2 linked regions of the Lacibacter sediminis genome follow. The protein of the gene in region 1 interacts with the protein of each later gene in a pairwise test. Links are inferred from orthologs where the notes say so. Each region holds a gene or a part of one and is shown on either strand. Other genes may lie near its edges.

Region 1 (5,161 bases):
ACGTAAGTATAACAAGGAGTAAAAAATATTTTTTCATACATTTTATTTACGTGTTCGAATGTACGAAAGCCATAAAGTATTACCTGTGTAAGAAAATGACGAGAAAAAAGTTTGTGGAATGAATTTTTACATTATTTTAGCAAACCTTTTAAAAGAAAAAGGTCACCTGTAGAAACAGCTGACCGTTAACGATTGCTTGCCATATAAAAAAATAGATCTGTATCTTTACTTGTCGCTTGGAGCGACTTGATTCTTGGCCGTTTACGATGCTTCCCCTTTAACGATTGCCTGCCATATACTTTTTAAGCCCGAATCCGAAACAAAAGTAAACCTGTTGTTTTTGTACATCAAATCAAATAACGGGTCTTTTTATGACGTCAAAGTCGGGGAAAGACAGTGAAACACAGGCAGGACAAGGGTTTCAGGAAAAAAAAATATTATGGCCAACAGGTTTTCAGATACATTATTTCAATTAGTTCACTCCCTCGAAAAAGCCGAGAAACGGCATTTTAAACTCTACATCAAGCGTAGTTCCTCAAAAGAAGATCTTAAGATCATCCAGCTTTTTGATGCTTTAGACAAAATGCAGGAGTACGACGAACATGTTCTACTCCGCAAACTCACCGATAACAGCAAAACAAAACTCGCCAACCTTAAAACACATTTGTATAAAGAATTACTGGCCAGTTTACGTTTGTTAAAAACAGGTGAGAATGTTGATCTGCAGTTGAGTGAGCACTTAGATAATGCCCGACTTCTCTATAACAAAGGATTAAAACAACAAAGCTTACGCATTATTGAAAAAGCAAAAGAGCTCGCACGTGCTAATCAAAAGTTCAATACGCTTGTACAGTTGATCTCTCTCGAAAAGAAAATTGAAACATTACATATCACCCGCAGCTCTACTGATAAAACAGAGTTGATGGCAGAAGAGGCATTCCAGATCAGCAGTCATATTGATCGTGTAACACGTTTATCAAATCTTGCACTTCTGCTATATCGTTGGTATGTATTGAACGGTCATGCACGTAATGAAGAAGACGAAATAGATATAAAGACTTTTTTCAAAAGTTATCTGCCAAAAGATCTTTCGCTTATCAATGGTTTTTATGAAGAGCTATACCTCTACCAGAGTTATTGCTGGTATGCTTTCATTCGCCAGGATTTTTTAATGTACTATCGTTATGCAGAGAAATGGGTGAACCTGTACAGGGCAGAACCTCATTTGAAAAACATTGAAACGGGTCATTACATCAAAGGAATGCAGGCATTGCTTAATGCGCATTTTGATCTGCGTAACTTCAAAAAGTTTGAAGAGACATTAAAAGAGTTTGAAGAATACGAGAAAACACCTGAAGCACAGTTGCATGATAATTTCCGGACACATACTTCTATTTATATCAACAGTTCAAGAGTCAACGGTCATTTGATGAAGGGCACATTCAAAGAAGGTTTAAAACTGGTGCCGCTTATTGAAGAAAAGCTTAGTGAGTATTCATTATTTGTTGATCAGCACCGAATACTTGTATTCAATTATAAAATTGCATCGTTGTATTTCGGCAATGGCAATTACGAAAAAGCAATTGACTATCTCCACCGTATCATCAACGGACCAATGGACATGCGCATCGATCTGCAGTGTTATTCCCGTTTGATGCATTTGCTGAGTCATTATGAATTGGGTAACTATGAAATTCTTGATTCCCTTAGTAAATCGGTTCACCGTTTTATGGAAAAGATGAAAAATTTGACAACTGTTGAAGAAGCGGTGTTCAAATTCTTAAAGACCAGCTTTACACAATCGCCTGATAAAATTAAAAAGGCGTTGGAAAAATTATTGCAGGATATCAAGCACCTTGAAAAGAACCGTTTCCAGACAAGATCATTCGCTTATCTCGATATTATTTCCTGGGCCGAAAGTAAAGTGTATAACAAAACCATGGAACAGGTGGTGAACGGGAAGTACAAAGCCAGCGAACGCAGGTAAGAATATAGCCGGTGACCCACCTAAAGCCAAACGGTGACCCACCGAAAATCAAATCTTTATCAATCGCTCTACTGCCTGTTGCAGTGTTTTGTTTTGTTTACTGAAACAAAAGCGTACCACTTTATCATCTTTATGATTATGATAAAATGCTGAAAGTGGAATGGTAGCAACTCCTGCTTCTTTGGATAATCGTATGGCGAGATCTTTATCTGATTCATCACTGATGCGACCATAACTGGCACAAACAAAATAACTGCCGCTTGTATTCAGCAGATCAAACTTTGTTTGTTTCATCAGCTCAATAAAATAATCACGCTTTTGTTGCATGAATCGTGGCAGCGATAAGTAAGCATCTTTATTCTTTAAGTATTCTGCCAATGCAACCTGCGCAGGCGTAAAACAACTGAAGCAATTGAACTGGTGTACTTTTCTGAATTCCTTGGTGAAAGCGGCAGGGGCAATACAGTAACCCAGCTTCCACCCTGTGCAGTGATAAGTTTTACCAAAAGAAAAATTCACAAAACTGCGTGCAAATAAGTCCGGATGTTTCAACATACTCTCATGTGGAAGACCATCATAGATCAAATGCTCATACACTTCATCGCTTACAATAAAAATATCGGTACCGGCAACAGTGTTTTTTAATTCAGCGATATCATTTTGATCCAACACACTTCCTGTTGGATTATGCGGTGAGTTGATGAGGATTGCTTTTGTCTTTATTGTGATAGACGCACGCACCAAGTCCCAATCAATTTTATAATCAGGATAAGTTAATGGAAGCGGAACTGCTTTTGCTCCGTTGATCTCGATGTTTGGAATATAACTATCGTAAGCTGGTTCAAACAAAATCACTTCATCACCCGGTTGAAGAATGGTCGTTAACGATGAGTAGATCGCATATGTTCCACCAGGAGTTATGGTGATCTCAGTATCTGGGTTCACTTTTGTTTTATAAAGAAACTCTACTTTTTCTGCCAGACTTTCCCGCAAACCTATCAGGCCCGGCATTGGCGCATATTGATTGTGTCCGTTCTTCATTGCTTCCGCAACTTTCGCTGTTAACTCTTCACTCATGGGGTAATCAGGAAACCCTTGTCCGAGATTCACAGCTTTGTATTCCGTTGCCAATGCGCTCATCACGGTGAAAATGGTCGTGCCTACATTAGGGAGTTTGCTTTTGATCTGCATACCCACAAAGTAAAGAAGAGGAATTGTTTCTGCAGCACTCTTTTTTCTGCCGATAACTTACAGCTGTTAAACAGTTAATTACTTATCTTCCTTTTACTAAACTATTTTAACGATGAATGCACGCCGAAAGTTTCTGCAACAAACAACCTTGCTGGCAGCAGGTGGTTTGATCTTACCCGCATTTGAATCCAATGCATTTTCCATTTTCAACCAACGCACTTCGCCTTCCGACCAGGTAAACATTGCTGCTATTGGTATTAAAGGAATGGGCTGGAGTAACGTAATGGCTGCGTTGAAAATTCCGGGAGTAAATCTTGTTGCAGTATGTGATGTTGATAAATCTGTTATCGATAAACGGCTCGACGAGCTAAGCAAAAAAAATGTAAATACATCCAACATAAAAAAATACGGTGATTACAAGAAGCTGCTTGAGCAGAAAGATGTGGATGCAGTCATCATCGGTACACCCGATCATTGGCATGCACTCATGATGATTCATGCATGCGAAGCCGGTAAAGATGTGTATGTAGAAAAGCCGGTTGGTAATTCCATTGTTGAATGTACCAGAATGGTGGCCGCACAAAAGCGTTACAACAAAATTGTACAGGCGGGGCAATGGCAACGCAGTCAACAGCATTTTAAAGATGCAGTTGATTTTGTACATAGCGGACAATTAGGAAATATCCGTACTGCTAAAGTTTGGTGCTACCAGGGATGGATGAAACCCGGCCCGGTTGTTCCTGATTCTGCACCGCCTGAAGGAGTGGATTATAAACAATGGCTTGGACCTGCCAAAATAAGACCGTTTAACAGCAGCCGCTTTCATTTTAATTTCAGATGGTTTTGGGATTATGCCGGAGGATTGATGACTGACTGGGGCGTGCATCTGTTAGATTATGCATTGATTGGTATGAAAGCCGATTTGCCTATCAGTATTGCGGGGCTTGGTGGAAAATTTGCTTACCCTGATCTGTATGAAGAAACACCTGATACGTTAACTACACTGTATGAGTTTGACAAATTCAACATGGTGTGGGATTCTGCAATGGGTATTGATAATGGTTCTTATGGAAGAGATCATGGCATTGCGTTTATTGGCAATAACGGTACCCTTATTTTAAATCGAGGTGGTTGGGAGGTAATCGAAGAACGTCAAAGCAAAAGTAAAGTGATCATGCCTTTGCAAAAATCTGCAGATAACGGGCTTGATAAACATTGGGTAAATTTTATCGCTGCTGTAAAATCACGCAAGGCAGAAGATCTACATTGTTCTATACAGGCAGGAGCACATGTGGCCACTGTTGCACAAATGGGAAATATTTCTTTCAGAAGCGGAAAGAAATTATTGTGGAATAAAGCCAAAGGAACGTTTACTGATGAAGCGATTAATCAACAATATCTGTTAAGCAAATACCACAACGGTTACGAACTTCCGAAGGTTTAATGTTTATTTCTTTTTCTTATTCACTAATTCATAAGAATGATCGATCCATTCACGAATGAGTTTTGATGGAACAGTTCCATCAACCACAATCGTGTTCCAGTGCTTCTTGTTCATATGCCAGCCGGGCAACACACAACTATATTGTTCCCTCAATTCGATGGCCAGGTCAGGATCGCATTTTACATTGAAGCGGAGTTCTTCTGTATCAAGTGGTAATAACAGGAAGGCTTTGTCGTTCACTTTGAACACGACCACATCCGGACCAAAGGGAAGTGTTTCTTCGGCATTGGGTTTAGACAGGCAGTAGTCACGAATGGTTTCAATATTCATATGCTGATCTTAGAAAAGTTGCTGCAACGAAATTATTTCTTTTGTTGTCAACCTAATATGAAACATCCTTTTCTTATCATCCTTGCTTCGCTCAGCCTGTTTGTTTCCTGCAAAAAGAAATCGGAACTAGGCTATCAATGTAAAACAGACCTTATTTGCCCGGCAGTAGTTTGTGTAGCCTACTGGAGTAACCTTCACTTTACCATTAC
Region 2 (6,293 bases), 3.0 Mb from region 1 along the record:
TTAATTTTCGAACCATATTTCTTATTTTTTGTATCCGGCTGAAGTAATGCTATTCAACATTTGTTGCGTCGCACTCTTCAACATTCTGTTCTTTTTTGAACTGATCAATGCTTATGATCTTTCTTCTTCAGATCCATTCCGCATTTGCTGCATTTACCGGGCTTGTTACTTTTAACATCAGCATGCATAGGACATACATAAGTTTTTGCCACTTCTGTTTTTGTTTTCTCTTTTGATTTCACCAGGTCCATTCCGCATTTGCTGCACTTGCCGGGTTTGTCACTTGTAACTTCAGGATGCATGGGGCAGCTGTAAGTTTTCATGACCTCGGTTTTCATTTGTTCTTTTTTCGACATGTTCAGGTCCATACCGCATTTACTGCATTTGCCGGGCTTGTCGCTTGTAACATCTGCATGCATGGGACAGCTGTACGTTTTTGTTACATCTTTCTTCATCTGTTCTTTTTTAGAAAGCTCCAGTTTCATGCCGCAAACCGGACAGTTGCCTGGTTTTTTTGCAGCAACAGAATCATGCATTGGGCAGGTGTATAATGTAGGGTGAGGCCCTTTATCTTTCTTGCCTGCTTTTTCCTGGGCAACTATGTTTACAGAAACGATGGTAAATACTGCCATCAACAGTAATTGAAACGTTTTCATGTTGTTGTTTTTTAAAGTGAAGAATAGAAGCGGTATATATGCAAATACCAATAGCCCGGCAACATGATTGCCCGGCTTATACAAACGAAAAGAATTAAATACGGAATGTGCAGTTGCGGATATAAGCAGCTAATTGCGGACTTCGTGGAGGTGCGTTGCTTAGAGGGAATTGTTCTGTTACAGAAGGAATGACAACGAGGTTGTAAACAGGATGCGATACAGGTATAGCTGTTGCTAATGAAAGTGTAAGTTCAAATGCGGCTGCAGTTTTCTGATCTTTTTCAATTTTTAATTGCTTTTGTTCATCTTTACAGCAGCCGTTCTTGCCCTTACCATCTTTTTCCATCCCGCAATTGTTGCAGGTGTTCTTCTCATCATTGTGGCCAATACTCCAGTCCACCAGTTTATCCATGCAATAATGCATTTGCAACGTGGCTCCGCTGGAGGTGCTGATGTAGAGAAAAGATAATATGGCTACTACGAGCTTTTTCATCTGAAATGCTAAATTACCAACATTTCTTGCGAATCGGTATGAAAATGTACTGACAATAGTCAGTTGGCTTGAATTTTAGAGTTTACTTGTATTAATTTTTACACTGATTATGCATGCACGACAGTTACATTCAATTCGGGTTTATCCAGCAGGAATGCGGCCATCTCATCATTCATTTCAAAGCCTTTCTCTACCGTGTACATGCCCACTTTCCAGTTATCCTTTGGCTCGTATAAATTGAATTTCAGATTGCTCTTGCCGGGATTTTTCTTTACGTTCTTCTCCATAAAGCTTACCATCTCTTCGGTGAGGAAACGTGGTTCAATATCAACAATGAGTTGTTTGGTCATGGTACGTTTTACTGTTTCAAGCAACAGCACCTGGTTGATCTTGAATTCAAAGTCATCGTCTTTGTTCCAGCGTGTTTTAAATACACCTGTCACAAACACAACTGCACCGGGAGTGAAATGATCTTTGAACTTGACGAAGTCTTCACCAAATAAGGCGAACTCTGTATTGCCGGTGTAATCTTCAATCATACAAATGCCAAACTGCTTTCCTGTTTTGGTTACACGTTGGTTATGTGAAGTAACGAGGCCAGCTAAACGAAATGTCTGGAATGGATTTGCATGTAACAGAATGGCTTCTTTAAATTCATTAAAATCACTAAGCGGTGTGATCTTGTAATGTTGCATTTCAAATTTGAAATGATCTAATGGATGTCCGCTGATAAAAATGCCCGTGATCTCTTTTTCATGATCCAGTTTTTCTGTTAATGTCCACTCTTCACAGTTTACAATTTTTGGTGTAGGAATTTCCATCATCATACTTTCACCAAACAAGGTGTTGGTATTGCTTTGCACATTCGCCTGGAAACGGTTGCCGAAGTTGATGATACGTTCCAATGTGTTTACTGTATCACCCGGCATCACATGAAAGTATTGTGCACGATGATATTCTTTGAAGCAATCGAATGCGCCGCCGTACACCAGACTCTCCAGTGATTTTTTATTAACCGTACGTTGGTTGACACGCTTGATAAAATCAAACACATCTTTATATGGTCCTTTCTTTTCACGTTCTTCAATAATACTGTCAATGGCTGCTTCGCCTACGCCTTTTAATCCACCTAATCCAAAACGGATCTCACCGGCTTTGTTCACTGCAAAACCATTTTGTGATTCATTGATATCAGGGCCAAGTACTTTAATGCCCATGCGTTTACACTCTTCCATAAAGAAGGTGATCTTTTCAATGGCACCGGCGTTGTTCAACACCGCACTCATGTATTCGCCGGGATAGTGTGCTTTTAAATAAGCTGTTTGATAAGCTACAAACGCATAACAGGTAGAATGCGATTTATTGAAAGCGTATTGTGCAAACGCTTCCCAATCGGTCCATATTTTTTCCAGTTTATCTGCTGGATGCCCTTTTGCAGTAGCACCATCAATAAACTGTTTTTTCATTTTATCCAGTACTGCTTTTTGCTTTTTACCCATTGCTTTACGCAGTACGTCGGCATCACCTTTACTAAAGCCACCTAATTTTTGTGCAAGCAACATCACCTGTTCCTGGTAGACAGTAATACCATAAGTTTCATTAAGGTATTCTTCCATTTCAGCAAGATCATAGCTGATCGCTTCCTTTCCATGTTTACGATCAATAAAGTTGGGGATGTAGGCAATAGGGCCGGGACGATACAAGGCATTCATCGCAATCAAATCACCAAACTGATCGGGCTTTAACTCACGCAGGTACTTTTGCATACCCACACTTTCAAACTGGAACGTACCAATGGTAGAGCCATGTTGATACAGTTCAAATGTTTTCGTATCATCCAATGGAATATTGTCGATTTCTATTTCTACTCCATGATTTTGTTTGATGAGCTGCAAGGCATTTTTCAAAATGCTCAATGTTTTCAAACCAAGAAAGTCCATCTTGATAACACCTGCATCTTCAATTACACTTCCTTCAATTTGTGTTAACCAGAGTTCAGATTCTTTCGAAGTACAAACAGGGATTAAATCTGTGAGATCTCTTGGTGCAATGATGATACCTGCTGCGTGAATACCTGTGTTTCGAACAGACCCTTCTAAAATTTCTGCTTCATGCAAAATTCTCGAAGGCAAATCATCGCCGGCATAAACCTGCCTGATCTTTTTCACCATTTCCAACTCATCAGGACCAAAGGCTTCCTTCTCTGCTAAACTTTTTTCGCCGGTGAACGGTGCATGTAACACTCTCTTCAACGAAACACCTGGACGTTCGGGAACCAGCTTCGATAAAGCACGGCTCTCAGCCAATGGCAGATCCATTACACGGGCAACATCGGCAATACTACTCTTCGCTGCCATGGTGCCATAAGTGATGATCTGCGCCACCTGCGCTTTACCATATTTATCAACGACGTAATCAATTACTTTTTGTCTTCCTTCGTCATCAAAGTCCGTATCAATATCCGGCATTGATTTACGATCAGGATTCAAGAAACGCTCAAACAGTAGATTGTATTTAATAGGGTCGATGTTCGTGATGCCGATACAATAAGCCACCACACTTCCTGCAGCTGAACCACGACCAGGCCCAACAAACACACCCATATCACGACCGGCTTTAATGAAATCACTAACGATCAAAAAGTAACCGGCAAAGCCCATTGTTTTAATGGTGAACAATTCAAAGTCTATACGTTCTCTTGTGGTTTCTTCTATTTCATGATAACGTTCTTTTGCACCGATATAAGTAAGATGTTTCAGAAACTCCCATTGATTCAGGTTGGCATCATCATGCACCTGGAATTCTTTTGGAATAGGGAAGGCCGGAAGCAGAATATCTTTCTTCAGATTAAGTACTTCGATCTTATCAACGATCTCATTGGTATTGTCGATGGCTTCGGGCACATCTTCAAATACCTTTTTCATTTCTGCAGTAGTCTTGAAATAAAATTGATCATTGGGAAACGCAAAGCGTTTGTTCTTCACATTCACATCATCATCAGAAAATTCACGCAGGGCAGGAGTGCTTTGTTTTTCGCCGGTGTTGATACACAACAAAATATCATGCGCATTGAAATCGGTTTGATCCACATAATGCGAATCGTTACTTGCAATAACTTTTACATCATACTTCTTTGCAAACTTCAACAGCACCGCATTCACTTTATCCTGCTCGGTCATGCCGTGGCGCTGTATTTCTACATAATAATCTTTCTGGAAAATATTCAGCCACCACTTGAATTCGTTCTCTGCATCTTCTTCACTTTTATTCAGGATCATTTGTGGCACCATGGCACCAAGACAACAGGTGGTTGCAATTAATCCTTCGTGGTATTTATGAATGAGTTCTTTATCAATACGTGGATACTTGCTGTACATGCCTTCTATAAAACCAAGCGATGTAAGTTTTACAAGATTTTTATAGCCCTGTTCATTCTTAGCCAGCAATACCTGGTGATAACGATGATCCCGCTGTTCTTTGCTGAAGGTTTTTATATGCCTGTTTTCGGTTAAATAAAATTCGCAACCAACAACGGGTTTTACTTTCAAAGAACCATCTTCATTTTTATGCTTGTAAGCTTCGGCCACAAACTGGAAGGCTCCAAACATATTACCATGATCGGTGATGGCCAACGCCGGCATACCATCAGTAATGGCTTTATTGTATAATGAACCGATGGAAGCGGCTCCATCGAGCAGAGAATATTGCGTGTGAACGTGTAAATGGGAAAATTTAGTCATAGTCAGGCGTCAAATTTCGTTGTTCTCAATCGAAAAAAAGCGAATAAGAAATCCACAAAATGAACGTTTTAGATAAAACAACGGGTGAAAATTTGTCAGCAATCCCTCAATAGCTATCTTTAACGGATAGACGATTTGGCTCGTTTCTTGATGAAAAGGGGCTGCGTCGCTACTTTTGCGCCGTTGGATAAATTCAATACCATGATTAGACATTTGCTTACATATCTGTCTGCCATATTACTGCTCACCAGTTGCAGTACGGTAAAGAATGCGTTTCAGCCGAAACAGTCTTCAACCGCATCCGCAACAGTTGAAGAAAAAAATGAAGTGCGACCTGAATACAAACGTGTACGCACAAGTTCTTCTACATCAACTCCGCAATCAAGTATTTTTCAAACAAAGGATGTTGCTTCTTACAGCTCATCACTCGAATTATTTTCGCTCTCACAGTTCAAATATGCCATCCGTTTAGATGTGCCGGTTGAAACAATCCAGAACAAATCATTATACGAGTTGATCGATAACTGGTGGGGTACGCCTTACCGTTTAGGCGGCACTACACAGAAAGGGATCGACTGTTCTGCTTTTGTACAAACATTGATGATGGGTGTTTTTGCTATGCAGTTACCACGCACGGCCCGTGAACAGAAAGAGATGGCTTCGTGGATACCAATGGATGATCTGAAGGAAGGTGATCTGATATTCTTCAATACACGTGGTGGTGTGTCGCATGTAGGCGTGTACCTGCATAACAATAAGTTTGTGCATGCATCCACATCGGGTGGGGTTATGATCAGCGATCTGAATGAAACCTACTGGAGCCGGAAGTTGCTGGGAGCAGGGCGGGTATTACAAAATAGTTCACCCAAACCATAAACATTATCTTTGTAACGAACCTGGCTTCAACTTGACTTGAAGCCTTTTTTATTTGAACAAATAGATATTCCATATTTAAATACAGGTTGATGAAATTTCACAGACTGTTGGAAATATGGCATACCTCGCCCAGATTTAATATATGTTGACGAAACGCATTATTCCCTGTTTAGATATTAAAGATGGCCGCACGGTAAAGGGCACCAACTTTGTTGACCTGCGTGATGCCGGCGATCCTGTTGAACTGGGTGCCTTGTACGCCCAACAGGGTGCAGATGAACTGGTGTTTCTTGATATCACCGCTACAGTTGAGAAACGCAAAACCTTAAGCGAATTGGTAAAGCGTATTGCACGTCATGTGAACATCCCATTTACAGTTGGCGGTGGCATCAGCACTGTGGAAGATATGAGCGTACTGCTCAATTCCGGTGCTGATAAAGTGAGTGTAAATACAGCGGCTTTTAAAAATCCTCAACTCATCAATGATATTGCATTGGCTGCAGGCAGTCAATGTTGTGTACTGGCAAT

Evidence for each region. Proteins that work in one complex are often made in the same cells at the same time.
Region 2: the proteins of H4075_RS21515 (region 1) and dnaE interact in binary tests that used the Escherichia coli proteins (3 or more experiments, as listed by UniProt). The link is inferred for Lacibacter sediminis from one-to-one orthologs.

What each region holds. Positions count from the first base shown.
Region 1 is NZ_CP060007.1:5,105,376-5,110,536, forward strand. Bases 1,108-4,031 are described here. They hold H4075_RS21515 (methionine aminotransferase), read right to left. Parts: upstream 3,179-4,031; coding sequence 2,036-3,178; downstream 1,108-2,035. Other genes in these bases: H4075_RS21510 (hypothetical protein), read left to right, coding at 1,108-1,987; H4075_RS21520 (Gfo/Idh/MocA family protein), read left to right, coding at 3,291-4,031. Also shown: H4075_RS21505 (M24 family metallopeptidase), read right to left, coding at 1-37; more of H4075_RS21510, read left to right, coding at 440-1,107; more of H4075_RS21520, read left to right, coding at 4,032-4,622; H4075_RS21525 (MmcQ/YjbR family DNA-binding protein), read right to left, coding at 4,626-4,952; H4075_RS21530 (hypothetical protein), read left to right, coding at 5,010-5,161. UniProt on the Escherichia coli protein: Shows aminotransferase activity with methionine and histidine as substrates, and to a lesser extent also with phenylalanine.
Region 2 is NZ_CP060007.1:2,117,405-2,123,697, forward strand. The notes cover bases 1,057-5,219. They hold dnaE (DNA polymerase III subunit alpha), read right to left. Parts: upstream 4,890-5,219; coding sequence 1,257-4,889; downstream 1,057-1,256. Other genes in these bases: H4075_RS09035 (HYC_CC_PP family protein), read right to left, coding at 1,057-1,149; H4075_RS09045 (C40 family peptidase), read left to right, coding at 5,091-5,219. Outside these bases: H4075_RS09025 (efflux RND transporter permease subunit), read right to left, coding at 1-16; H4075_RS21675 (heavy metal-binding domain-containing protein), read right to left, coding at 105-656; more of H4075_RS09035, read right to left, coding at 751-1,056; more of H4075_RS09045, read left to right, coding at 5,220-5,765; imidazole glycerol phosphate synthase subunit HisF, read left to right, coding at 5,908-6,293. UniProt on the Escherichia coli protein: DNA polymerase III is a complex, multichain enzyme responsible for most of the replicative synthesis in bacteria. This DNA polymerase also exhibits 3' to 5' exonuclease activity. The alpha chain is the DNA polymerase catalytic subunit.